2 regions of the Acidovorax sp. GW823-FHT01C06 genome follow, and region 2 is predicted to be linked to the other one. Evidence: predicted binding sites of a transcription regulator. Region 2 holds the regulator's gene; the other holds the start of a gene.

Region 1 (4,406 bases), on a different contig from region 2:
CGTTCTCGGGATGGGGCTCGTGCGCCAGGTGGTAGTCGCGCGGCGCGAGCGCCGCGCTGGCGGCGCCTGCCGCGCCGGGGGTGTATCGGATATCAGACATGGCTGGCACGCAGTTGTTGGGTGCGGTGGTTTTCCGTCTTGGCCACGGTGGAGGCCGGGATGTGGAAGTCGCGCTGGTAGTTGAACGTGTGGATGATGGCCGCCAGGACCACGGCCGCGAACGACACGCCCGCGAGCAGCCACATGTGCCAGATCAATGCGAAGCCCAGCACCAGGGACAGGGCCGAGATCACGGCGCCCGATCCGGTATTGGCAGGCATGTGGATGGGCTGGAAACCGGCGAGGGGACGCCGGTAGCCATGCTTCTTCATGTCCCACCACGCGTCGATCTCGTGCACCACGGGCGTGAATGCGAAGTTGTAGTCGGGCGGGGGCGAGGACGTGGCCCATTCCAGCGTGCGCGCGTCCCACGGGTCGCCCGTGTGGTCGCGCAGCTCTTCGCGCTTCAGGTAGCTCACCACGATCTGGATCAGGAAGCAGGCAATGCCGGCCGCGATCATGGCCGCGCCGACGGCTGCGATCACGAACCAGATCTGCAGGGACGGGTCTTCGAAATGGTTGGCTCGGCGCGTGACACCCATCAGGCCCAGCACGTACAGCGGGCCGAACGCCACCCAGAAGCCCACCACCCACAGCCAGAAGGAGCGCACGCCCCAGGTGCGGTCCAGCTTGTAGCCGAAGGCCTTGGGGTACCAGTAGTTGATGCCCGCGAACAGGCCGAACAGCACGCCCCCGATGATCACGTTGTGGAAGTGGGCGATCAGGAACAGGCTGTTGTGCAGCACGAAGTCGGCCGGTGGCACGGCCAGCAGCACGCCGGTCATGCCGCCGATGGCGAACGTCACCATGAAGGCCACGGTCCACATCATGGGCAGCTCGAAGCGGATGCGGCCCTTGTACATGGTGAACAGCCAGTTGAAGATCTTCGCGCCCGTGGGGATCGAGATGATCATCGTCGTGATGCCAAAGAAGGTGTTCACGCTCGCGCCCGAGCCCATGGTGAAGAAGTGGTGCAGCCACACCAGGTACGACAGGATGGTGATCACCACCGTGGCATACACCATGGAGGTGTAGCCGAACAGGCGCTTCCTGCAGAACGTGGCCACCACTTCGGAGAAGATGCCGAAGCACGGCAGGATCAGGATGTACACCTCGGGGTGGCCCCAGATCCAGATCAGGTTCACGTACAGCATGGCGTTGCCGCCCAGGTCGTTCGTGAAGAAGTTGGTGCCGGCATAGCGGTCCAGCGACATCAGCACGAGCGCGGCCGTGAGCACCGGGAACGAGGCCACGATCAGCGCGTTGGTGCACAGGGCCGTCCAGGTGAAGACGGGCATCCTCATCAGGTTCATCCCCGGCGCGCGCATCTTGATGATGGTGACGATCAGGTTGATGCCCGAGAGCGTGGTGCCCACCCCCGCGATCTGCAGCGCCCAGATGTAGTAGTCCAGCCCCACGCCGGGGTCCTGCGCGCCGAGGTTGGACAGGGCCAGCCAGCCGGAGGTGGAGAACTCGCCCAGGAACAGCGACACCATCACCAGCACGGCGCCGGCCGTGGTCATCCAGAAGCTGAAGTTGTTGAGGAACGGGAACGACACGTCGCGTGCGCCGATCTGCAGCGGCACGAGGTAGTTCATCAGGCCCGTGACCAGCGGCATGGCCACGAAGAAGATCATGATCACGCCGTGGGCGGTGAAGATCTGGTCGTAGTGGTGCGGCGGCAGGTAGCCCATGTTGTCGCCAAAGGCCATGGCCTGCTGCAGGCGCATCATCACGGCGTCGGCAAAGCCGCGCAGCAGCATCACCACGCCCAGGATCATGTACATGATCCCGATCTTCTTGTGGTCGATGCTGCAGATCCAGTCGCGCCACAGGGTGCCCCACAGGCGGAACTTGGTGATGGCGGCCATCACGGCCAGCCCACCCAGCACGGTGGCGACAAAGGTCCAGAGCACGATGGGCTCGTGCGCCATCGGTATGGAATCCCAGGTGATGCGGCCCAGGGCCCAGTGGGGTGCGGTAACAGGTGAGGAGGACATGGCGGTCAGTCTTCTTGGGCGTGGGCGCCGGCGGCCGGCAGGGCGGGGCTGGAGCAAGTCATTGGGCGGCGGTGCTGCGGGTGGAAATGGCGTGGCGCGACTCGAGGGCGGCCACCACCTGGGCGGCGTTCTGCGAGGTGCACACGTCCTGGGGCAGGTTCAGGCCCATGGCGCGCACGTAGGCATCGCCACCGTTCTCGTCGATGGCCATCATGTGGTGCATGCACATCTTGCCGTCCTCGACGCAGCGGTTGAGCACCTTGTCGTACAGGCCTTCTTCCACGCTGGCAAAGCGCTGCACGGGGTCGCGTTCGCTGGGCTTGGCCAGGGCCATGTAGGCCTGGCGGGTCAGGGGCTTGCCCTCGGACCGGGCCCTGGCGACCCACTGCTCGAAGTCGCCCTGGACCAGGCCGTGGAACTTGAAGGTCATGCCCGAAAAGCCCGAGCCGCTGTAGTGCGACGCCATGCCGTGGAACACGCCGGGCTGGTTGATCACGGCGTTCAGCTCGGTCTGCATGCCGGGCATCGCGTAGATCATCCCGGCGAGGTCGGGCACGTAGAACGCGTTCATGGTGGACGTGGCCGTGAGCTTCAGGAGAATGGGCCGGTCCACCGGCGCCGCCAGTTCATTGACCGTGGCGATGCCCAGCTCGGGATACAGGAACAGCCACTTCCAGTCCATGGCCACCACCTGCACTTCCATGGGGGTGGATTGCGTGTCCAGGGGCTTGGTGGCCGAGATGCGGTCCAGCGGACGGTAGGGGTCGAGCTTGTGCGTGCCGATCCAGGTCAGCGCGCCCAGGGCGATGATGATCATGAGCGGCACCGTCCAGATCACCAGCTCCAGGGTGGTGGAATGGTGCCAGTCGGGGTCGTAGTCTTCCTCGGTGTTGGCGGTGTTGTTCTGGCGGTACTTCCAGGCAAACCACAGGGTGAGGGCGATCACCGGCACGATGATGATGAGCATCAGCAAGGTGGCCTGGATGACCATGTGGCCCTGCTGGGCAGCGATGTCGCCCGCCGGGTTGAGGACCACCGCCTTGCTGCAGCCGGCCAGGCCGCCCAGGGCAGTAGCGGCGGCGAGCCAGGCAGGCCCGCGAAAGTGAGGAAGTTTGAACATGTGAAAGGCGCTACCAAGGCGTTGATTCGAGGGTAAACGCGGATGTCGGGGTACCGCAGAATGTAATAGCGCTAGCTTTTTTGTCCATTGGACATTTTGTCCAGGGTCAAAGGTTGTTGCTCCCATCCGGGGCATGGGGGCAGAGCCGGCGTTGTCCTGCAAGGCGCCCTGGCCCAGGCATACTTGTCCCGGGGCAGGCTTGCGGGTAAAACCTAGGTGCCCGGTGCCTTTGCGGGCAGCGCGATCCCTGAAAATCAGGCGGACGAGCCCAGCCGTCCTGGTTTTTTCCGACAACGACAAGGAGTCCTGTTCATGAGCAGCCCCGCCTCTGCCACCTACCCCGCGGCCGGCTTCGAAGAAAGCCCAGCCTCTCTCTCCCGGGCGGACACGCATGAAGATGTCACTCCCAGCGAAATCGCCGTGGGCGTGATCATCGGGCGGTCGTCCGAGTATTTCGACTTCTTCGTTTTCGGGATCGCCTGCGTGCTGGTGTTCCCGTCGTTCCTGTTTCCCTTCATGTCGCGCCTGGATGGCACGCTCGCCGCCTTTGCGCTGCTGGCCGTGGCGTTCGTGGTGCGGCCCGTGGGCACAGCCATTTCCATGGCCATCCAGCGGCGCTGGGGCCGGGGCACGAAGCTGACCATCGCGCTGTTCCTGCTGGGGGTGTGCACGGTGGCCATGGCCTTCCTGCCGGGTTACAAGGACGTGGGCATGACCGCCATCGTGGCGCTGCTGATCCTGCGCATCGGCCAGGGGCTGGCGCTCGGCGGCTCGTGGGACGGCCTGCCGTCGCTGCTGGCGATGTCCGCCCCCCGGCACCGCCGGGGCTGGTACGCCATGATCGGGCAGCTGGGCGCGCCGCTGGGGTTTGTCTTGGCCGCGGGCCTGTTTGCCTATCTGTACAGCAGCCTCACCGTCGAGGAATTCCTGGCCTGGGGCTGGCGCTATCCGTTCTTCGTGGCGTTCGCGGTGAACGTGGTGGCCTTGTTCGCCCGCCTGCGCCTGGTGGTGGGCCAGTCGTACGCCGAACTGCTGCAGGAGCGCGAACTGCAGCCCGTGCCCGTGAGCCGCGTGGTGCGCGACGAAGGCAGCAATGTGCTTTTGGGTGCTTTCGCCGCGCTGGCGAGTTTTGCGCTGTTCCATCTGGTCACGGTGTTCCCGCTGTCGTGGATCACGCTGTACTCGGA
Region 2 (4,406 bases):
GGCGCTGCGCCCGGCTTTTTGCCCCATTGCTGAAGACACACCAAGCCAATAGGTCGACACCACCATGAAGCCACCCAGCGGGCCAGCCCGCAAGGTCATTCCGATTGCACCGGTTGCATCCGATGCCTCGTCCGAGGGCGAGATCGTCTCCTTGTACGAAGCGCAGAAGAAGATTTACCCGCGCTCCATCAGTGGCCTGTTCGCACGCTGGCGCTGGGGCATGGTGTTTCTCACGCAGCTGGTCTTTTACGGCCTTCCCTGGTTCGAGTGGGGGCAGCGCCAGATGGTGCTGTTCGACCTGGGGGCACGGCGGTTCTATATTTTCGGGCTGGTGCTCTATCCGCAGGACTTCATCTATCTCACGGGCCTGCTCATCATCTCGGCGCTGTCGCTTTTCCTGTTCACGGCCGTGGCGGGGCGGCTGTGGTGCGGTTTCGCCTGTCCCCAGACGGTCTACACCGAAATGTTCATGTGGATCGAGCACAAGATCGAAGGCGATCGCAGTGCCCGGTTGCGGCTGGACAACGGGCCCTGGAGCTTCGAGAAGATCCGCAAGAAGTTTCTCAAACAGGTGGTATGGATCACCGTGGCGCTGTGGACGGGGTTCACGTTCGTGGGCTATTTCGTGCCCATTCGTGAGCTCGGCGCGGAACTGCTGGCGCTGCAGGGCAACTGGCAGATATTCTGGGTGCTGTTCTACGGCTTTGCCACGTATGGCAATGCGGGCTACATGCGCGAGCAGGTGTGCAAGTACATGTGCCCCTACGCGCGCTTTCAGAGCGCGATGTTCGACCGGGACACCCTGATCGTGAGCTATGACGTGGAACGCGGCGAGCCGCGCGGCCCGCGCAACAAGACGATCGACCACAAGGCCAAGGGCCTGGGTGACTGCATTGACTGCACCCTGTGCGTGCAGGTGTGTCCCGTGGGCATCGATATCCGCAAGGGCCTGCAGTACGAGTGCATTGGCTGCGGACTGTGCGTGGATGCGTGCAACACGGTGATGGACAAGATGCACTACCCCCGGGGGCTGATCCGCTTTTCCACGCAGAACGGCGTGGCGCAGCGCTGGAGCCAGTCGCAGATCCTGCGGCGCGTCCTGCGGCCTCGCGTGCTGATCTACACCGCCGTGCTGGTGGCACTGTGCGTGGGCATGATGGCCAGCCTGGTCACCCGCACGCCGCTCAAGGTGGATGTGGTGCGCGACCGCGCGGCCCTGTCGCGCATCGTGGCGGGCGGCAAGCTGGAGAATATCTACCGCCTGCAGATCATGAACGCCACCGAAGGCCCCCAGCGCTACCGCATCGGCGCCCGCGGCCTGGACGGGCTGGAGGTGGCCTCTGAAGCCGAGGTGGACATTGGCCCCGCGGAGTCCCGGTGGGTGGCCGTGCGCCTGCAGATACCGTATGGCTCCGCGCCCCCGGGCTCCCATGCCGTGCAGTTCGATGTGCAGGCGGTGGGCGCTGCGGCCCATGTGACCGAGAAGTCCGTATTCCTGGTGCCCCGATGAGGCGACGTGCACCCCGGTGCACGGCCCCGGGGACGTTGTATGACCGAGAAGATTTTTGAGGAGCAAGCACCCATGCCATCCAATCCAGCCATCGGCTCCGCCCCCGCCACCGCTGCGCCCTGGTGGAAATTCGGCCACGTCTGGCTGATCATCGCCGGCCCTGCCATCGTCATCGTGGCGGGCTTTGTCACGCTGTGGCTGGCGATTTCGCGGCCAGACCCCGTGGTCGCCGAGGACTACTACCGCCAGGGCATCGAAATCAACAAGACGCTGGAGGCTCCGGAGAAGAGCCTGGCCCCGGCTATGAAGGGCCGCAACCACGCGGCGACACCGGTTCAGGACCAGCCACGCTGAAACCCCTGGCCGAGCAGCGGGTCTGCGCGGCCTTACCAGGAGACAACCCCGATGTGGACGCAACGCCTGATGTGGATTGCATGGCCCGCCTTTCTGATGGCGGGCGCGATGGAGATGCTGGTTTTTGCGATGGTGGACCCGCAGGACCTGCATTGGTTCGGGCAGCCGCTGGCCCTGTCGCGCCAGGGCGTCTACACGCTCGCGTTCTTTGCGTTCTGGGCCATCACCATGGCCTCCAGCGCGTTGACCACGCTGCTGGCAATGTCGCCCTTTGAACTCAACCGCTGCCCCGTGCCCGAAGGCGAGCGCCCTGATGATTGCCGAAAGACATCATCCTGCCCTTGAACAGCGCACCGGCCGGGCTCCGGTGGCAAGGCGTTGCCGGGACGGGCGGACCTGGCTCGCCTTGCTCAGTGGCAGGCGGACTGGTTGTTCACGATGCGCTTGAGCGCGTCGGTCTCGAGGATGCGGACATGGCGCTGCTTGACTTCGACAATGCCTTCTTCCACAAACTTGGAGAAGGTGCGGCTCACGGTCTCGAGCTTGAGGCCCAGGTAGCTGCCGATCTCCTCGCGCGTCATGCGCAGCACCAGCTCGGACTGCGAGAATCCGCGGGCGTGCAGGCGCTGCACCAGATTGAGCAGGAACGCTGCCAGGCGCTCCTCGGCACGCATGCTGCCCAGCAGCAGCATCACGCCGTGTTCGCGCACGATCTCGCGGCTCATGATCTTGTGCACGTGGTGCTGCAGCGCGGTGACCTCGCGGGACAGTTCCTCGATGCGGTCAAACGGCATGACGCAGACCTCGGCGTCTTCCAGGGCCACCGCATCGCAGGTGTGGTGGTCATTCACGATGCCGTCCAGGCCGATGATCTCGCCCGCCATCTGGAACCCCGTGACTTGGTCGCGTCCGTCCTCGGTGGCCACGCAGGTCTTGAAAAAGCCGGTGCGGATGGCATAAAGCGAGGTGAACGACTCACCATTGCGAAACAGCGTGCCGCCGCGCTTCACCTTGCGGCGAACTGCAACGACCTCGTCGATGCGGTGCAGTTGCTCTTCGCTCAGGCCCACCGGCATGCACAGCTCGCGCAGGTTGCAATTGGAACAGGCGACTTTGATGGTGAGCGGGTTCATAGGCACAGGGCGGAGTTAGGTTTCGAGCATACCGCCCGATGGCCGAAGAGGGAGTCTCTTGGAGGGCGGGCAGGCGACTGACATGCATCAAATTGTCGCTGTTCCGGCCACTCCATCACTTGATTCATGTCAAGGACATGGGGAGCAGCTTACGGCACAGTCAAGGTGTACGCAAGGATTCGCCCCATGACCGCTGTTTCGCCTGACCTGCTGCGCCGTTTTGACGTACCAGGCCCCCGCTATACCTCCTATCCGACGGCCGACCGGTTTGTGGAAGCCTTCGGCCAGGAGGACTACGCCCTCGCCCTCGAGCAGCGCCGCATGGGCACCCTGACCAAGGCGCTGCCCTTGTCCCTGTATGTGCACATCCCCTTTTGCGAGTCGCTGTGCTACTACTGCGCCTGCAACAAGATCATCACCAAGCACCACGACCGGGCTGAAGTCTATCTGCGCTATCTCAGCCGCGAGATCGATCTGCACACGGCGCACTGCGGCACGGGCCAGGTGGTGAGCCAGCTGCACCTGGGCGGCGGCACTCCCACCTTCCTGTCGGACGATGGCTTGCGGGAACTCATGGCGATGCTCCAGCGCAGCTTCACCCTGGCGCCGGGCGGGGAGTACTCGATCGAGGTGGACCCCCGTACCGTCAATGCCGACCGGCTTGCCGTGCTCGCGGAGCTTGGATTCAACCGGCTGAGTTTTGGCGTGCAGGATTTTGACCCCGAGGTCCAGAAGGCGGTGCACCGCATCCAGCCCGCCGAACAGGTGTTTTCGCTGGTGGAATCCGCGCGCTCGCTCGGCTTCGAATCGATCAATGTGGACCTGATCTACGGGTTGCCGCGCCAGACGCCGGAGTCGTTCGACCGTACGCTGGCGCAGGTGGTTCAGTTGCGGCCTGATCGCATTGCGCTGTATGCCTATGCCCACCTGCCGGAGCGGTTCAAGCCCCAGCGCCGCATCCTCTCCGCCGAACTGCCCGCAGCCTCCGGCAAGGTGTCGATGCTCTCCCGTTCGCTCGACGCGTTCATGGGCGCCGGCTATGTGTATGTGGGGATGGACCACTTCGCGCTGCCGGAGGACTCGCTGGCCGTCGCCAAGCGGCAGGGCCGCCTGCACCGTAACTTCCAGGGCTACAGCACCCAGCCCGACTGCGACCTGATCGGCCTGGGCGTGTCGGCCATTGGCAGGGTCGGCGCCACCTACAGCCAGAACGCCAAGACCCTGGATGAGTACTACGACCTGCTGAACCAGGGGCGTCTGCCCGTGGTGCGTGGCTTGGCCCTGACGCGGGACGACCTCGTGCGCCGCGCCGTCATCATGTCCTTGATGTGCCAGGGAGAACTGCTGTTCGAGCCCATGGAACAGGCCTGGCTTCTCGATTTTCGGCACTATTTCTCCGCCGAACTGGC

What was found. The regulator FNR, encoded in region 2, switches genes on or off when oxygen is low (the NO sensors DNR and NnrR bind a similar motif). The targets are predictions, from matches to a motif close to TTGATNNNNATCAA.
Region 1: a site for FNR is predicted at 3,316-3,329, ahead of cyoA (ubiquinol oxidase subunit II). Genes of this name have one in related genera too.

The regions. Positions count from the first base shown of each region.
Region 1 is NZ_JBXAKN010000010.1:88,552-92,957, reverse strand. Features, by position in the region: gene cyoC (cytochrome o ubiquinol oxidase subunit III) at 1-100, opposite strand, end outside; gene cyoB (cytochrome o ubiquinol oxidase subunit I) at 93-2,099, opposite strand; gene cyoA (ubiquinol oxidase subunit II) at 2,158-3,219, opposite strand; gene AC1RCS_RS19470 (MFS transporter) at 3,532-4,406, shown strand, end outside.
Region 2 is NZ_JBXAKN010000013.1:56,355-60,760, reverse strand. Features, by position in the region: gene ccoG (cytochrome c oxidase accessory protein CcoG) at 65-1,510, shown strand; gene AC1RCS_RS22175 (FixH family protein) at 1,583-1,864, shown strand; gene AC1RCS_RS22170 (hypothetical protein) at 1,916-2,209, shown strand; gene fnr (fumarate/nitrate reduction transcriptional regulator Fnr) at 2,275-2,997, opposite strand; gene hemN (oxygen-independent coproporphyrinogen III oxidase) at 3,184-4,406, shown strand, end outside.